Linked DNA regions of Methyloferula stellata AR4. The protein of the gene in region 2 interacts with the protein of the main gene of each other region in a pairwise test. Links are inferred from orthologs where the notes say so. Each region holds a gene or a part of one and is shown on either strand. Other genes may lie near its edges.

Evidence for each region.
Region 1: the proteins of A3OQ_RS0103195 (region 2) and ssb interact in binary tests that used the Escherichia coli proteins (3 or more experiments, as listed by UniProt). The link is inferred for Methyloferula stellata AR4 from one-to-one orthologs.

What each region holds. Positions count from the first base shown.
Region 1 is NZ_ARWA01000001.1:2,054,984-2,062,504, forward strand. Bases 1-2,781 are described here. They hold ssb (single-stranded DNA-binding protein), read left to right. Parts: upstream 1-1,029; coding sequence 1,030-1,533; downstream 1,534-2,781. Other genes in these bases: A3OQ_RS0110165 (dicarboxylate/amino acid:cation symporter), read left to right, coding at 1-866; A3OQ_RS0110175 (E22 family MetX-like putative esterase), read left to right, coding at 1,697-2,781. In the rest of the region: more of A3OQ_RS0110175, read left to right, coding at 2,782-2,782; soxC (sulfite dehydrogenase), read left to right, coding at 2,993-4,255; A3OQ_RS0110185 (c-type cytochrome), read left to right, coding at 4,245-4,799; gyrA (DNA gyrase subunit A), read left to right, coding at 4,963-7,521. UniProt on the Escherichia coli protein: Plays an important role in DNA replication, recombination and repair. Binds to ssDNA and to an array of partner proteins to recruit them to their sites of action during DNA metabolism. Acts as a sliding platform that migrates on DNA via reptation.
Region 2 is NZ_ARWA01000001.1:637,991-644,092, forward strand. The notes cover bases 3,089-6,102. They hold A3OQ_RS0103195 (primosomal protein N'), read right to left. Parts: upstream 5,712-6,102; coding sequence 3,465-5,711; downstream 3,089-3,464. Other genes in these bases: A3OQ_RS0103185 (nucleotidyltransferase family protein), read left to right, coding at 3,089-3,091; A3OQ_RS0103190 (HepT-like ribonuclease domain-containing protein), read left to right, coding at 3,089-3,450; A3OQ_RS0103200 (hypothetical protein), read right to left, coding at 5,744-6,079. Outside these bases: A3OQ_RS0103170 (GyrI-like domain-containing protein), read right to left, coding at 1-464; dapF (diaminopimelate epimerase), read left to right, coding at 672-1,538; tRNA (N(6)-L-threonylcarbamoyladenosine(37)-C(2))-methylthiotransferase MtaB, read left to right, coding at 1,535-2,797; more of A3OQ_RS0103185, read left to right, coding at 2,801-3,088; more of A3OQ_RS0103190, read left to right, coding at 3,088-3,088.

The DNA.
Region 1 (7,521 bases), 1.4 Mb from region 2 along the record:
TCGTCGGCGGCTTCGCCAAGGGCGAGATTCTGCAGGTTTTGCTGTTCTCGGTGCTTTTCGGCTTTGCAATGCTGGCGCTCGGCGACCGCGTCGAAAAACTGCGCTCGGTGATCGACGATCTGACCCAGGCCGTCTTCGGTGTCATCAATATCGTGATGAAGGCCGCTCCCATCGGCGCCTTTGGCGCCATGGCTTACACGGTCGGCAGATACGGGCACGAGGCGCTCTGGAATCTCGCAGGCCTCATCCTGACGTTCTATGCTGCGTCGGCGATCTTCATCCTTGTGGTCCTCGGGACCATCGCCGCCTTGGCCGGCTTCAACATCTTGAAGTTTCTGCGCTACATCAAGGATGAGCTTCTGATCGTGCTGGGCACGAGCTCGTCGGAAAGCGCGTTGCCGCAACTCATGCGGAAACTGGAGAAGCTCGGCTGTTCGAAACCCGTCGTCGGGCTTGTGGTGCCGACCGGCTATTCCTTCAATCTCGACGGCACCAATATCTATATGACATTGACGACGCTGTTCATCGCCCAGGCGCTGGGCTTTCCGCTCGACCTTGAGCAGCAATTGACGATCATCGTCGTCGCCATGCTGGCTTCGAAGGGGGCAAGCGGCGTGACCGGCGCGGGCTTCATCACGCTTGCGGCGACGCTTTCAGTGATCAATCCGGCACTCGTGCCGGGCATGGCGATCGTACTCGGCATCGATAAATTCATGAGCGAAAACCGGGCCCTGACGAATATTATCGGCAATGGTGTCGCGACCGTCGTCGTCGCCGGCTGGGAAAATGAACTCGACCGCGCCACTTTAAAGCGCGAACTCGACGCCCACGGCCCGGAACCGGAAGCCGCGCACGCCGCCGAATAGGCCGGAAAACCGCGCGGAAGGCTTGCTTTCAGCGCGAGCAGGCTTTAAGAACAAATAAAGAACATTATTCTTTAGTGGATGGCTGGATTGCGGTGCTGCCCCTGGCGGCGCGCGGGTCTAAGGTCAATATCAAGATGTCAGTTTCAAGTATGAGGAGAGCGTCATGGCCGGAAGCGTCAACAAGGTCATTCTCGTCGGCAATCTCGGACGCGATCCGGAAGTGCGGCGGATGAATTCGGGGGATTCGGTCGTGAGCTTCAGCGTGGCGACGACGGAATCCTGGCGGGACAAAATGTCGGGCGAGCGCAAGGAGCGCACCGAATGGCATAATGTCGTGATCTTCAACGAGAACCTCGGCAAGATCGCCGAGCAATATTGCAAGAAGGGCTCGAAGGTCTATCTCGAAGGCCAATTGCAGACGAGGGAATATCAGGACAAGGACGGCAATCCGCGCAAGGTGACGGAAGTTGTCTTGCAGCGCTTCCGCGGCGAACTCACTCTGCTCGACAGCCGCGGCCGGGGCGGCGACATGTCGGATGGAGATTCCGGCTCCTACGAATCCTCGGGCGGCGGGAGCTTTGGCCGTCAGTCTCCGATGGAGAAGCGCCCGGCGGCCGCAGGGTCGGGCCGCATGGCCGATGTGATCGACGACGATATCCCGTTCTAGTCGCTTGCTAAAGTTTGGTGGGAAGCGCTCGTGCTTCGAGACGCGCTTCTAAGGAAGCGCTCCTCTGCATGACGGCTTTGTGATCAGCTGCTTAGCCCTCATCCTGAGGAGCGTGCGCAGCATGCGTCTCGAAGGACGAGGGCGCTCGAAATCGTGTTTGAGCATGATCGTCCAGAAAAAAACCTTCGAGCTTCCGAGCTTCCAGACCCAAAGCGGGAGGCTCATTAAGAATCTCTGCGTCGGCTGGGAAAGCTACGGCACGCTCAATGCCGATAAATCGAACGCTATTCTGATCGCGCATTATTTTTCCGGCACCAGCCACGCCGCCGGCAAATATGCGGAAGAAGACGCGCTGCCCGGCTATTGGGACGATCTGATCGGCCCGGGCAAAGCGATCGACACCGATCGCTATTTCGTCTTTTCGTCCGATACGCTCGTCAATCTCAATGCGCGCGACAAGAATGTCGTGACGACGGGTCCGGCGAGCCTCGATCCCGATACGGGCAAGCCTTATGGGCTCTCTTTTCCGCTGGTCTCGATCCGCGATTTCGTCGGCGTACAGAAAGAACTTGTCGATCATCTCGGCATTAAAAAACTGCATGCCGTGATGGGGCCGTCCATGGGCGGCTTGCAGACATTGTGCTGGGCTTCGTCTTTCCCCGACATGATGGAGCGCATCGTCCCGGTGATTTGCGCAGGTGTGATCGACGCGTGGCTCACCGCCTGGCTCGGCCTTTGGGCCGCGCCGATCTATGCCGATCCAGCCTGGAAGAACGGCGCCTATGCGCCCGACGCGCAACCTGTCAAAGGTCTTACGCTGGCTCTGCGATTGGTCACGCTTCAAGCCAATCATTGGCTTTGGGCCGATGCACAATTCGGCCGCGCTTTTGCCGTCGAGGGGGCTGATCCTGGGGCCGATCTTGCAAATAGGTTCAAGGTCGAAGCTGCGATTGCCGATCTGGCTGCGGCCCGGGCTGCCGTCTCCGACGCCAATCATCTTCTCTATCTCGTCAAGGCGAACCAGACCTTTTCGGCCGATCTCGCGGCGATCAAAGCCCGGACCTTGCTGCTCTATACGCCGACAGACCAGGTGTTCCGACAAGAACACGTCTTGGCGACGGCGGCCGCTATCGTGCAGGGCCATGCCATTGTGGAGACGGCCGAGATCCTCGGGCCTTACGGTCATCTCAACGGATTGGCGGCGCTGGCGCCCCTGGGCGCCAAGATCGCGGAATTTTTGGCGCGATAGAGCATCGGCTCCTTTGGGACGATCCCACGCTCAAACAAAGAGATAGAGCAATCCCGGCATGGGCCGCCTGACGCCCGATTGGGCAGTTTGGCTCTTGCTTTTTTAAAAATATATTTATTCAATGGACTAACTATATAGATATCCCGCAAATGTGAGTGGGACCTGCTGCGCGATCTTGCGTTAACCAGCCAAATTCGAGGAGAGGCTGTTTTGATCGAAGAAAAATCGGAGCCCGTCGATCCGGGCCGCAGAAGGCTTGTCGCGGGTGCGGCCGCCCTTGCGGGCGGATTTCTCGCAGGCGGCGGAAGCCGCGCCGACACCGCGGATTCGTCCAAGATTCCCGAATGGACGAAGGTGCAAGGCGCGCCGATCGAAACGCCGCCCTATGGCGTGCCTTCGCCCTTCGAAAAGGATGTCGTGCGGCGGACGCGCGGGGGAATGAACTTTCCTTTTCCGAGCGCTGCCTATAGCGACACGCCCTTGCAGGATCTGCATGGCATCATCACGCCCAATGGTCTCCACTATGAGCGTCATCATGCCGGCGTGCCGGCGATCGATCCCGACCAGCATCGGCTTTTGATCCATGGGCTCGTCGAGCGTCCGTTGAGCCTGTCGATGGCGGACATCGCCCGCTATCCCTCCGTTTCGCGCACCTATTTCCTCGAATGTTCCGGCAATACGCAGGGCTGGGCCAATGCCAAGAAGGAATGGACCGCGCAGGATTCGCACGGGCTTTTGAGCTGCGCGGAATGGACCGGCGTGCCGCTCTCGACCGTGCTCGCCGAGGCGGGCTTGAAGCCGCAAGCCAAATGGCTTCTGGCCGAAGGCGCCGATGCCTCCGCCATGACGCGCTCCATCCCGGTCGAAAAGGCGCTCGACGATGCGATCCTCGCCTATGCGCAAAATGGCGAGCGGCTACGGCCGGAGCAGGGCTATCCGCTGCGGCTCTTCTTGCCCGGTTTTGAGGGCAATATGAGCGTCAAATGGCTGCGCCGCTTGAAGGTTGGGGATCAGCCCTTTTTTACACGCGAAGAAACCTCGAAATATACGGGCCTGTTGCCGGATGGCACGGCAACGAGCTTCAATTTCGTCATGGAGGTGAAATCGGTCATCACGTATCCATCGGGCGGGCAGCAATTGCGCGATCCGGGCTTTCACGAAATTTCCGGCCTCGCCTGGTCGGGCCGCGGCCGGATCAGCCGCGTCGATGTCTCGACCGATGGCGGGGCGACATGGCGCGCGGCGCAATTGCAGGAGCCCGTCCTCAACAAATGCCTGACGCGCTTTCGCTTACCCTGGACCTGGGACGGCCGCGAAGCTCTGCTGCAGAGCCGGGCGACGGACGAGTTCGGCAATGTGCAGCCGACGCATGATGCACTCGTCGCCAAGCTCGGGACCAACTTCTACTATCATTATAATGCGATCCACACGTGGCGCATCGAACCGAGCGGGGCCTTGTCCTATGCTGTGTGATCCGCGCGCTGCGATGATCCTTGCTGCCATTCTCGTTACGCTGCCGGTGCAAGGCGAGCCGGCGCGCTTTGGCTTCGGCCGCGCGCCGACGCCGGCCGAAATCGCGGCCTTCGATATCGATGTGCGCCCCGACGGCCAGGGCCTGCCGCCCGGCCATGGCAGCGTACAGGACGGCGCCAAGATCTTCGCAACAACCTGCGCGTCCTGCCATGGAGAGAAGGGCGAAACGGCCGTGCCGACCGGGGCGGTGCTCGTCGGCGGCCAGGGCACGCTCAAGAGCGCAAAGCCGGTGAAGACCATTGGCAGCTATTGGCCTTATGCGACCACCCTCTATGACTATATCCGCCGCGCCATGCCTTTCAACGCGCCGCAATCGCTCTCGAATGACGAGGTCTATGCGGTCACAGCTTATCTGCTCTCGCTGAACAAGATCGTGCCTGACAATGCCGTGCTCGATGCGCGAACTTTGCCGGAGGTTCGCATGCCGAACCGCGACGGTTTCAAGCCTGCCGATTGGCAGCACGGGGAGGCCGTTCAGAAGTAAAAAAATGCGGCATCTTCAACAGCCTGTGCACATTCTGGGATGGTCGCGTAAGTGGTTGGAAATACGGGGTGTTTTTATAGCTGTTTGACGGCTCGTAACTGGCTATCGGCGGCCCGATAGATTATATGTTGGGTAATACCCCGCAGCTTTGGATTGACCCGCCTTGGCCGATAACGACGAGAATGGCGCCGGACCGCCCGGTTCCGACGTTCGCCCCGTTTCCATTTCCGACGAAATGCGCCGCAGCTATCTCGATTATGCGATGAGCGTGATCGTCAGCCGTGCGCTGCCCGACGTGCGCGACGGCTTGAAGCCCGTGCATCGCCGCATTCTGTTTTCGATGCATGAGAACAATCACACGCCCGACCGGCCGCATGTGAAATGTTCGCGCATCGTCGGCGACACGATGGGCAAATATCATCCGCACGGCGACCAGGCGATCTATGATGCGCTGGTGCGCATGGCGCAGCTCTTTTCGATGCGGCTGCCCTTGATCGACGGGCAGGGCAATTTCGGCTCGGTCGATGGCGATCCGCCGGCCGCCATGCGTTACACCGAGGCGCGTCTTGCCCGCCCGGCGATGGCGCTGCTCGAAGATATCGACAATGACACGGTCGATTTCCAGCCGAACTATGACGGCAAGGAACACGAACCCGTCGTTCTGCCAGCCCGTTTTCCCAATCTTCTCGTCAATGGCGCGGGCGGCATCGCCGTCGGCATGGCGACGAATATTCCGCCGCATAATCTGGGCGAAGTCATTGATGCGTGCCTCGCGCTGATCGATCGGCCCGAGATGACGATCGAAGAGCTGATGCAGATCGTGCCGGGGCCGGATTTTCCGACCGGCGGCAGCATTTTGGGTCGCGCCGGAATCCGTTCGGCCTATTTGACGGGCCGCGGATCCATTCTCACCCGCGCGAAGGTCGAGATCGAGGAAATGCGCAAGGAGCGCGAGGCGCTCATCGTCACCGAGATCCCCTATCAGGTGAACAAGGCGACGCTGATCGAAAAGATCGCCGAACTCGTACGCGAGAAGAAGGTCGAGGGCATTTCCGATCTGCGCGACGAATCCGATCGCGACGGCATGCGCATCGTCATCGAATTGAAGCGCGATGCCGTCGCCGATGTCGTGCTCAATCAGCTTTGGCGGTTCACCTCGCTGCAATCGAGTTTTCCCGCCAATATGATCGCGCTGAACGGCGGCCGCCCGGAGGTCTTGAACCTCAAGGATTTCCTGCGCGCTTTCGTCGACTTCCGCGAAGAGGTCGTGACGCGGCGTATCCGGCACCTTCTTGGAAAAGCGCGCGACGCGGCGCATCTGCAAGTCGGTCTTGCCATCGCCGTCGCCAATATAGATGAGGTGATCCGCCTCATTCGCACCTCCGCCGATGCGGCGGCGGCGCGCGAGGCCTTGATGGCGCGCGATTGGCCGGCGCATGACATGGCGCCGCTCGTCTTGCTCATCGCCGACCCGCGCCATGTCTTGACCGAAAACGGCACTTGCCGTCTGTCGGAGGCGCAGGCGCGCGCGATCCTCGAACTGCGGCTGCAGCGTCTGACCGCGCTCGGCCGCGAGGAGATTGCCGAGAGCTTGAACAAGCTCGCAGGCGAGATCGCCGATTATCTCGACATCCTGCGCTCGCGCACGCGGCTCTTCGGCATCATCAAAGATGAGCTGACCGAGATCAAAACCGCCCATGCGACGCCACGGCGAAGCATCATTCTCGACAGCGACGCCGGTGTTGAGGACGAAGATCTGATCCAGCGCGAGGATATGGTCGTCACCGTCTCGCATGCCGGCTATGTGAAACGCGTGCCGCTTTCGACCTATCGGGCGCAAAGGCGCGGCGGCAAGGGCCGCTCCGGTATGCAGACGAAGGACGAGGATTTCGTCGCGCGGCTTTTCGTGGCCTCAACCCATACGCCGGTGCTGTTCTTTTCCTCACATGGGCAAGTCTACAAAGAAAAGGTCTGGCGCCTGCCGCTGTCGGCGCCGACGGCGCGCGGCAAAGCGCTCGTCAATATTCTGCCGCTCGAACAGGGCGAGCGAATCACGACCATCATGCCTTTGCCGGAAGACGAGACGAAGTGGGAAACGCTCGACGTGATGTTCGCCACGACACGCGGCACGGTGAGACGCAACAAGCTCTCCGATTTCGCTCAGGTGAACCGCGCCGGCAAGATAGCTATGCGCATCGACGAGGGCGAGGAAATCGTCGACGTGCAGATCTGCACGGAAGACAAGGATGTTCTGCTGACAACGGCGAACGGTCAGTGCATTCGTTTCGCTGTGACTGACGTCCGTGTTTTCAAGGGTCGCGATTCGATGGGCGTGCGCGGCATCGCGCTTGCCGAAGGCGACAGGGTGATTTCGCTTGCGATCCTGCGCCATATCGATGTCGACGCGGGCGAGCGTCTCGCCTACCTGAAAAACAGGCGTGCCGTTGCCGGTGAACCGTCGGGGGATACGGCCCTCGAAGTCGTGCCCGACGATGTGGCGTCGGAAGGCGCTGAGGCCGAGCCCGTGCAGGCAGCAAGCCTTTCCGTCGAGCGGCTCGCGCAATTGTCGGAAGCCGAGCAGGTGATTCTGACGATTTCGGCCAATGGATATGGCAAGCGCACATCGTCTTTCGAATATCGTGTTACCGGGCGCGGCGGCAAAGGCATTGTCGCGATGGCCGTCAATACACGCAACGGCAAGCTTGTCGCCTCCATGCCGGTC
Region 2 (6,102 bases):
CCATTGTCGTTCGTCTCGGTGAAGACGGCGATCGCTTTGCCGCCTTGCTTCAATCCGGCCTTGGCGATTTCCGCCTCGACCGTGGCGATCGATTTCATGATCGACTTGAAGCCCGAATCCCAATCGGATTTGGCACGCAGCAAGGCGACCGGGCGCGACGGAATATCGAGCGTCTGCGTCGTGGCATCGTCGGGAATGCCAGGAACGCCGGGTGCGCCCTTGGTTTCCGTGTCGGGCGCAGGTGTCGCGGGCGCGGTAGCCGAAGGCGGCGAGGCGGGCGTCGCGGGGGCCGGGGTCGCCGGGGCTGGGGATGCGGGCGAAGCGGCCTGGGGTTCGGCTTTCGGCTCCGTCACCGGCACGGCCGTTTGCGCAAAAGCCGGTTGCGGGCTGACGCCGCAGGCGAAAAGAACCGCTCCGCAGAGGAGCGCAGCACCGAAAATATGCCTGATGCTAGCGGATTTCATGCGGCGCGCTCCCCTCTCACGTAAGGCTCAGTTTTTAGCGATTTCCCGCCAGAAGCCCCGACTTTCGTCAGTTTCGCCTGCCAAGATTGCCAAGGAATGTCACGGCACCGGTCTTGCCCGCGGTTTTGGCCGGAGGCGCCGATAAGCCATGACTATCAGCCGGTTTTTTCTTATATCATGTCCGAACCGGAGATGAACGGCCGCCCCATGAGCCCGCTTGCGAAAAAGACAGTGACGAAAATGAACGGGCTCGGCAACGAGATCCTCATTCTCGATCTGCGCGGCACCGATCTTTCGGTGACGGCTGAAGAGGTGCGTGCCATCGGCCGCGGCGAAGGTCTCAAATTCGATCAGTTGATGGTGCTTTTCGATTCCCGCGCGAAAGATACCGACGCTTTTATGAAAATCTACAATATCGACGGGTCGGAATCCGCCACATGCGGCAATGGCACACGCTGCGTCGCCTGGTGGCTGCTGCGTGGCACAAGCCGCGATCACCTCACGCTGGAGACGGCGGCTGCGCGGCTTGTCTGCCACCGCAAGGGCGAGTGGAGCTTTTCCGTCGGGATGGGACAGCCGCGCTTTGCCTGGGACGAGATTCCGCTGCGCGGCCCGGTGCCGGACACGGACCACGTTACCTTAGCGCTTTCGCCGCCCGTTGCTTTGCCGGAAGCCACGCTCGTCAGCATGGGCAATCCACATGCTGTGTTTTTCCTGAGCGGTGCCGGGACGCATGATCTCGCAACCCTCGGACCTCTGCTCGAACATCATCCGCTCTTTCCGGAGCGCGCCAATATTTCTTTCGCGCGGGTCGTGTCGCCGGACCATATCATCCTGAATGTTTGGGAACGCGGCACGGGATTGACGCAAGCCTGCGGTTCGGCCGCTTGCGCCACGCTCGTCGCGGCCGTCCGGCGCGGTCTTAGTGCGCGGGCCGCGCGCATCACCTTGCCCGGCGGCGATCTTCATATCGCCTGGCGCGAAAACGATGGCGAGGTCGAGATGACGGGCCCCGTCGCCTTCGAATATGAGAAGAGTCTCGATCCCCTGCTCTTCGCGGGTCTCGCCGCGTGAGTGTCTCCCAAACGATTGAGACAGTCACATTCGGCTGCCGCCTCAATCTCGTCGAATCCGAAGCCATGCGGCGCGAGGCCATCGCGCAGGGCCGCAGCAATCTCGTCATCGTCAATACGTGCGCGGTGACGGCCGAAGCCGTCCGCCAGGCAGGGCAGACGATCCGGCGCTTGAAGCGGGAACACCCGGGCAAGGAAATCATTGTGACAGGCTGCGCCGCGCAGACCGATCCGCAGCGCTTCGCCGCCATGCCGGAAGTTTCCCAAGTGCTCGGCAATGCCGGCAAAGCCGCGTCTGAGACTTGGCGAAGCGAGTCAAAGAGCCATGCGGTTCAAGACATCATGGCACGCTCACCAGACCCCTTGCCGCTCGTCGAAGGCGTCGAAGACCATACGCGCGCCTTTCTCGGCGTGCAGACAGGATGCGATCACCGCTGCACTTTCTGCATCATTCCCTATGGACGCGGACCGTCGCGCTCAGTCCCGCAAGATGAGATCGTCGCAGCGGCGCAGCGGCTCGCTGCGCAGGGCTTCCGCGAAATCGTTTTGACCGGCGTCGATCTCACCTCCTATGGCGACGATCTCGCGGGCCGCCCGCGACTCGGACAACTCGTCAAAACCATCCTCGCCGCCGTGCCGGATCTGCCGCGCCTGCGGCTCTCATCGGTCGATTGTATCGAGATCGACGGTGACCTCTTCGATGCCATCGCGCATGAACCCCGGCTTATGCCGCATCTGCATCTTTCGCTGCAAGCCGGCCACGACCTTACCTTGAAGCGCATGGGCCGGCGGCATTCGCGTAGAGCGGCTATCGAACTCTGCGCGAATCTCAAACGCCTTCGGCCCGATACGACCTTCGGTGCCGATCTCATCGCGGGCTTTCCCGGCGAGACGGACGAGATGTTTCAAGCGACTCTCGATCTGATCGAAGAGTGCGATCTGACTTATCTTCATGTCTTTCCGTTTTCGGCACGGCCCGGCACGCCCGCCGCGAAAATGCCGGCGCTTCCGGGCGCCGTCGTGAAAGAACGCGCGAGGCTTTTACGCGATGCAGGCGATGCAGCCTTGGCTGCGCATCTCGTCCAACATGTCGGGCGGCGCTTGAGCATCCTCACCGAACGCGGCGGTACCGGCCGGGCGCAAGATTTTTCGTTGGTTCAGGTGGGCGATGTGCCTGCGGGGCTCTTGATCGAAAGAGAAATTGTGGCAAGTGACGGAAAAATGCTCGTCGCAGCTAAAGACTTTTATGCTAACTTCTGACCTATGAAACCTTCGATCGCCCTCAATGCACACCGCGAAGACATTCGCAGGATTGTCGCTGCCAACCGCGGGCTGAATCCACGCGTATTTGGTTCGGTCTTACATCAAGAAGATAATGAAAATAGCGACCTCGATTTGCTGATCGACGCGGCGGATGGATTAAGCTTGTTCGATATGGCGACGATTGCTTTGGCCATCGAAAAGCTGATCGAAGCGAAAGTCGATGTAAGAACTCCTGAGGATTTGCCAATAAAATTTCGGAGCGTGGTTCTTGCCGAAGCGCGGCCGGTATGACGGGGGAAAAAGCCGCACGCGTCATCGACTATATAGATCACATTATAGAGGCGATCGTGCGTATTGAAAATTATGTCAACGGCTTCGATCAAGCGTCATTCATGGAAAGTACTCTTGTTCAGGACGCAGTTATTCGTAACATCGAAATTATCGGAGAGGCCGCGAATAAAATAAACGCGGTCGATGTTACTTTTTGGGAAACCCATCCGAATTTGAGGCTCGATGCCGCCTATAAAATGCGTAACAGCTTGGTGCATGGATATTCGACGGTGAACCTGATTACGGTCTGGAATACCGTGCAAAACGATTTGCCCGTTTTGAAAACGGAAATGACGGATTTACAAAACAGGTTGCTTTGACCTGACCGCCGCGCTCACAGAAAACTCTGCGGATCGACATCGACCGCGACGCGTACGCCGCCGCGCTCCGGCGGCCCGGCCTTCAAAAGCGCACGCAAAAAGCTCTGAAGATCGACCGGTTTCGGCGCCCGCACCAAAAGCCGGAAGCGGTGCTTGCCGCGAATGACGGCAATCGGCGCCTCCGCCGGACCCAAAAGCACGATGTCTTTTTCATCCGGCAGGCCGCCGGCAGGTGCGAGCGGCCATTCGCCTTTGCGCGCGAGATCGTAAGCGGCAAAAGCCAAAGCCCTTGCATGCGTTTCAGCGGACGCGCGATCCTTGCCCGAGACGATCAGCGCCGCGAGCCGCCCGAAGGGCGGCAGGCCACCGCGCCGCCGCTGCTCGGTTTCTTCCGCATAAAAGCGTTCCGCATCGCCGGAAATCAGCGCGCGGATCACCGGATGCTCCGGCTGCCAGGTTTGCACCAAAGCGCGGCCGGGCCGCTCCGCGCGGCCGGCGCGGCCCGTCACCTGTTGCAGCAATTGAAAGGTGCGTTCTGCGGCGCGGGGATCGCCCGTCGAAAGGCCGATATCGGCATCGATCACGCCGACCAAAGTGAGCTGCGGAAAATGATGGCCTTTGGCCACGAGCTGCGTACCGATGATGATATCGCAGGAACCCGCCGCGATATCTTCGAGCTCGCGCCGCAGCCGTTCGGTGCCGCCAGGAAAATCGGACGAGAGCACGAGCACTCGCGCGTCCGGGAAAAGCTCCGCCACTTCCTCGGCCAGCCGCTCAATGCCAGGGCCGCAAGCGGTAAGCGAATCGACCGCTTCACATTCGGGGCATTGATCGGGGCGGCGTTCGACATGGCCGCAATGATGGCAGACCAGCGCCTTGCGGAAGCGGTGATCGACGAGCCAGGCCGTGCAATTCGGGCATTGAAAGCGATGGCCGCAGGCCCGGCACAGAGTCAAAGGTGCATAGCCGCGCCGGTTCAGAAACAAAAGCACCTGTTCGCCTTGCGCCAGGGTCTCTTCGACAGCATGAGCGAGACGCGGCGAGATCCATTTGCCGCGCGGCGCCGCCTCCTTGCGCAGATCGACGGCCGCGATCTCGGGCATGGCGCGGCGGGCGTAACGCGATTTCAGCGTGAGGTGCCGGTAGCGGCCCTGTTCGGCATTGACGCGCGTCTCGATCGACGGCGTCGCCGAAGCCAGCACGACGGCGGCTTTTTCGATCTGGCCGCGCACCACCGCCATGTCGCGTGCGTGATAGGTCACGCCGTCGTCCTGCTTATAGGCCGCCTCATGTTCTTCATCGACGATGATAGTGGCGAGATCGTTGAACGGCAGAAACAAAGCCGAGCGTGCGCCAGCCACGACCTTGACCTCGCCTGCCGCGACGCCTGCCCAGATGCGGGCGCGTTTGCGCGACGGCACGCCCGAATGCCATTCGGCCGGCCTTGCGCCGAAGCGGGCCTCGAACCGGTTGAGGAATTGCGCGGTCAACGCGATTTCCGGCATCAGGATCAAGGCCTGCCGGCCTTCCCTCAAAGCCGCCGCTATGGCTTCGAAATAGACTTCCGTCTTGCCGGAGCCCGTCACGCCTTCGAGCAATGTGACGGAAAAGCTTTTGTCTTTGACCGCGGCTGCGAGTTCGTCCGCGGCCGCCTTCTGCGCGGCTTCAAGATGCGGCGGCGCGTAGTCCGGATCGCATGGCAAAGCCACGGGATCGGGCGGCAAAGCGATCGCCTCCAGCGTCCCTTCATCAATGAGCGAATCAATCACGCCGGTGGAGCAAGCCGCCGCCTCGGCCAAGGCGGATTTTAAAAAAGCGAGGCCGCCCTCGGCCGCCGCGATCACGCGCGTACGTGCAGGTGTCAGGCGTTGCGGCGGCGGCCCGGCAAGCCGCACGCCAACGCGGACTTTCTCAGGCCCTGCTTGAAAGGCCGCGCCGATCGCCATGCGCAAAACCATGCCGCGCGGGCTCAAGGTCCAGCGCGCCACCCAATCGACGAACTGCCGCAGCGTGTCGCGCAGGGGCGCGATGTCGAAAAGCGATTCGATGCTTTTGAGATTGGAGCCGGCGCCTTTGCGAATCTGCCAGACGACGCCGACCGTCTGTTTCGTGCCAAGCGGCACATCGACGACATCGCCCGGCGCCACATCGAGATGCGCCGGGATGCGATAGGTGTAAAGCATGTCGATCGCGACCGGCACGAGGACATCGGCGACCGCCTCGTCCACCCCCGCCCGCATCGCCTTGCTCTTGCCGTTCATGGCAAGGTTAGATCATGTTTTCAAAGAGCGGATCAAATTTTTTGCCGCTGATCGGCCCACTGCAGCCTTCTGGTTTGCCCATTGAGCCAAAGCCCCAAGGCAGCCAAGGGGAAGGCCACAACCCAAAGACAGAAGACGAAAAGAAAAGGGCCGCCGAATGCGCCCGTAAATAGAATGCTGGCCGCGTCAAAACCAGAGATGCGCGTGCCGAGATTCGGATCCTGCAACAGCAGGTAGAAACCGAATAGGAAGAAACCGAGAGGCGGCAGGAAGAAGGAGATCAAAGCTCCGCGCAGGCCGAACAGGATCGGAATCAAAAGATATAATGTGAGGAATAGAGCAAGTCCGATCCAGGGATTCATCGTCATTCGCGTCTCCCAAGCTTCGCGGG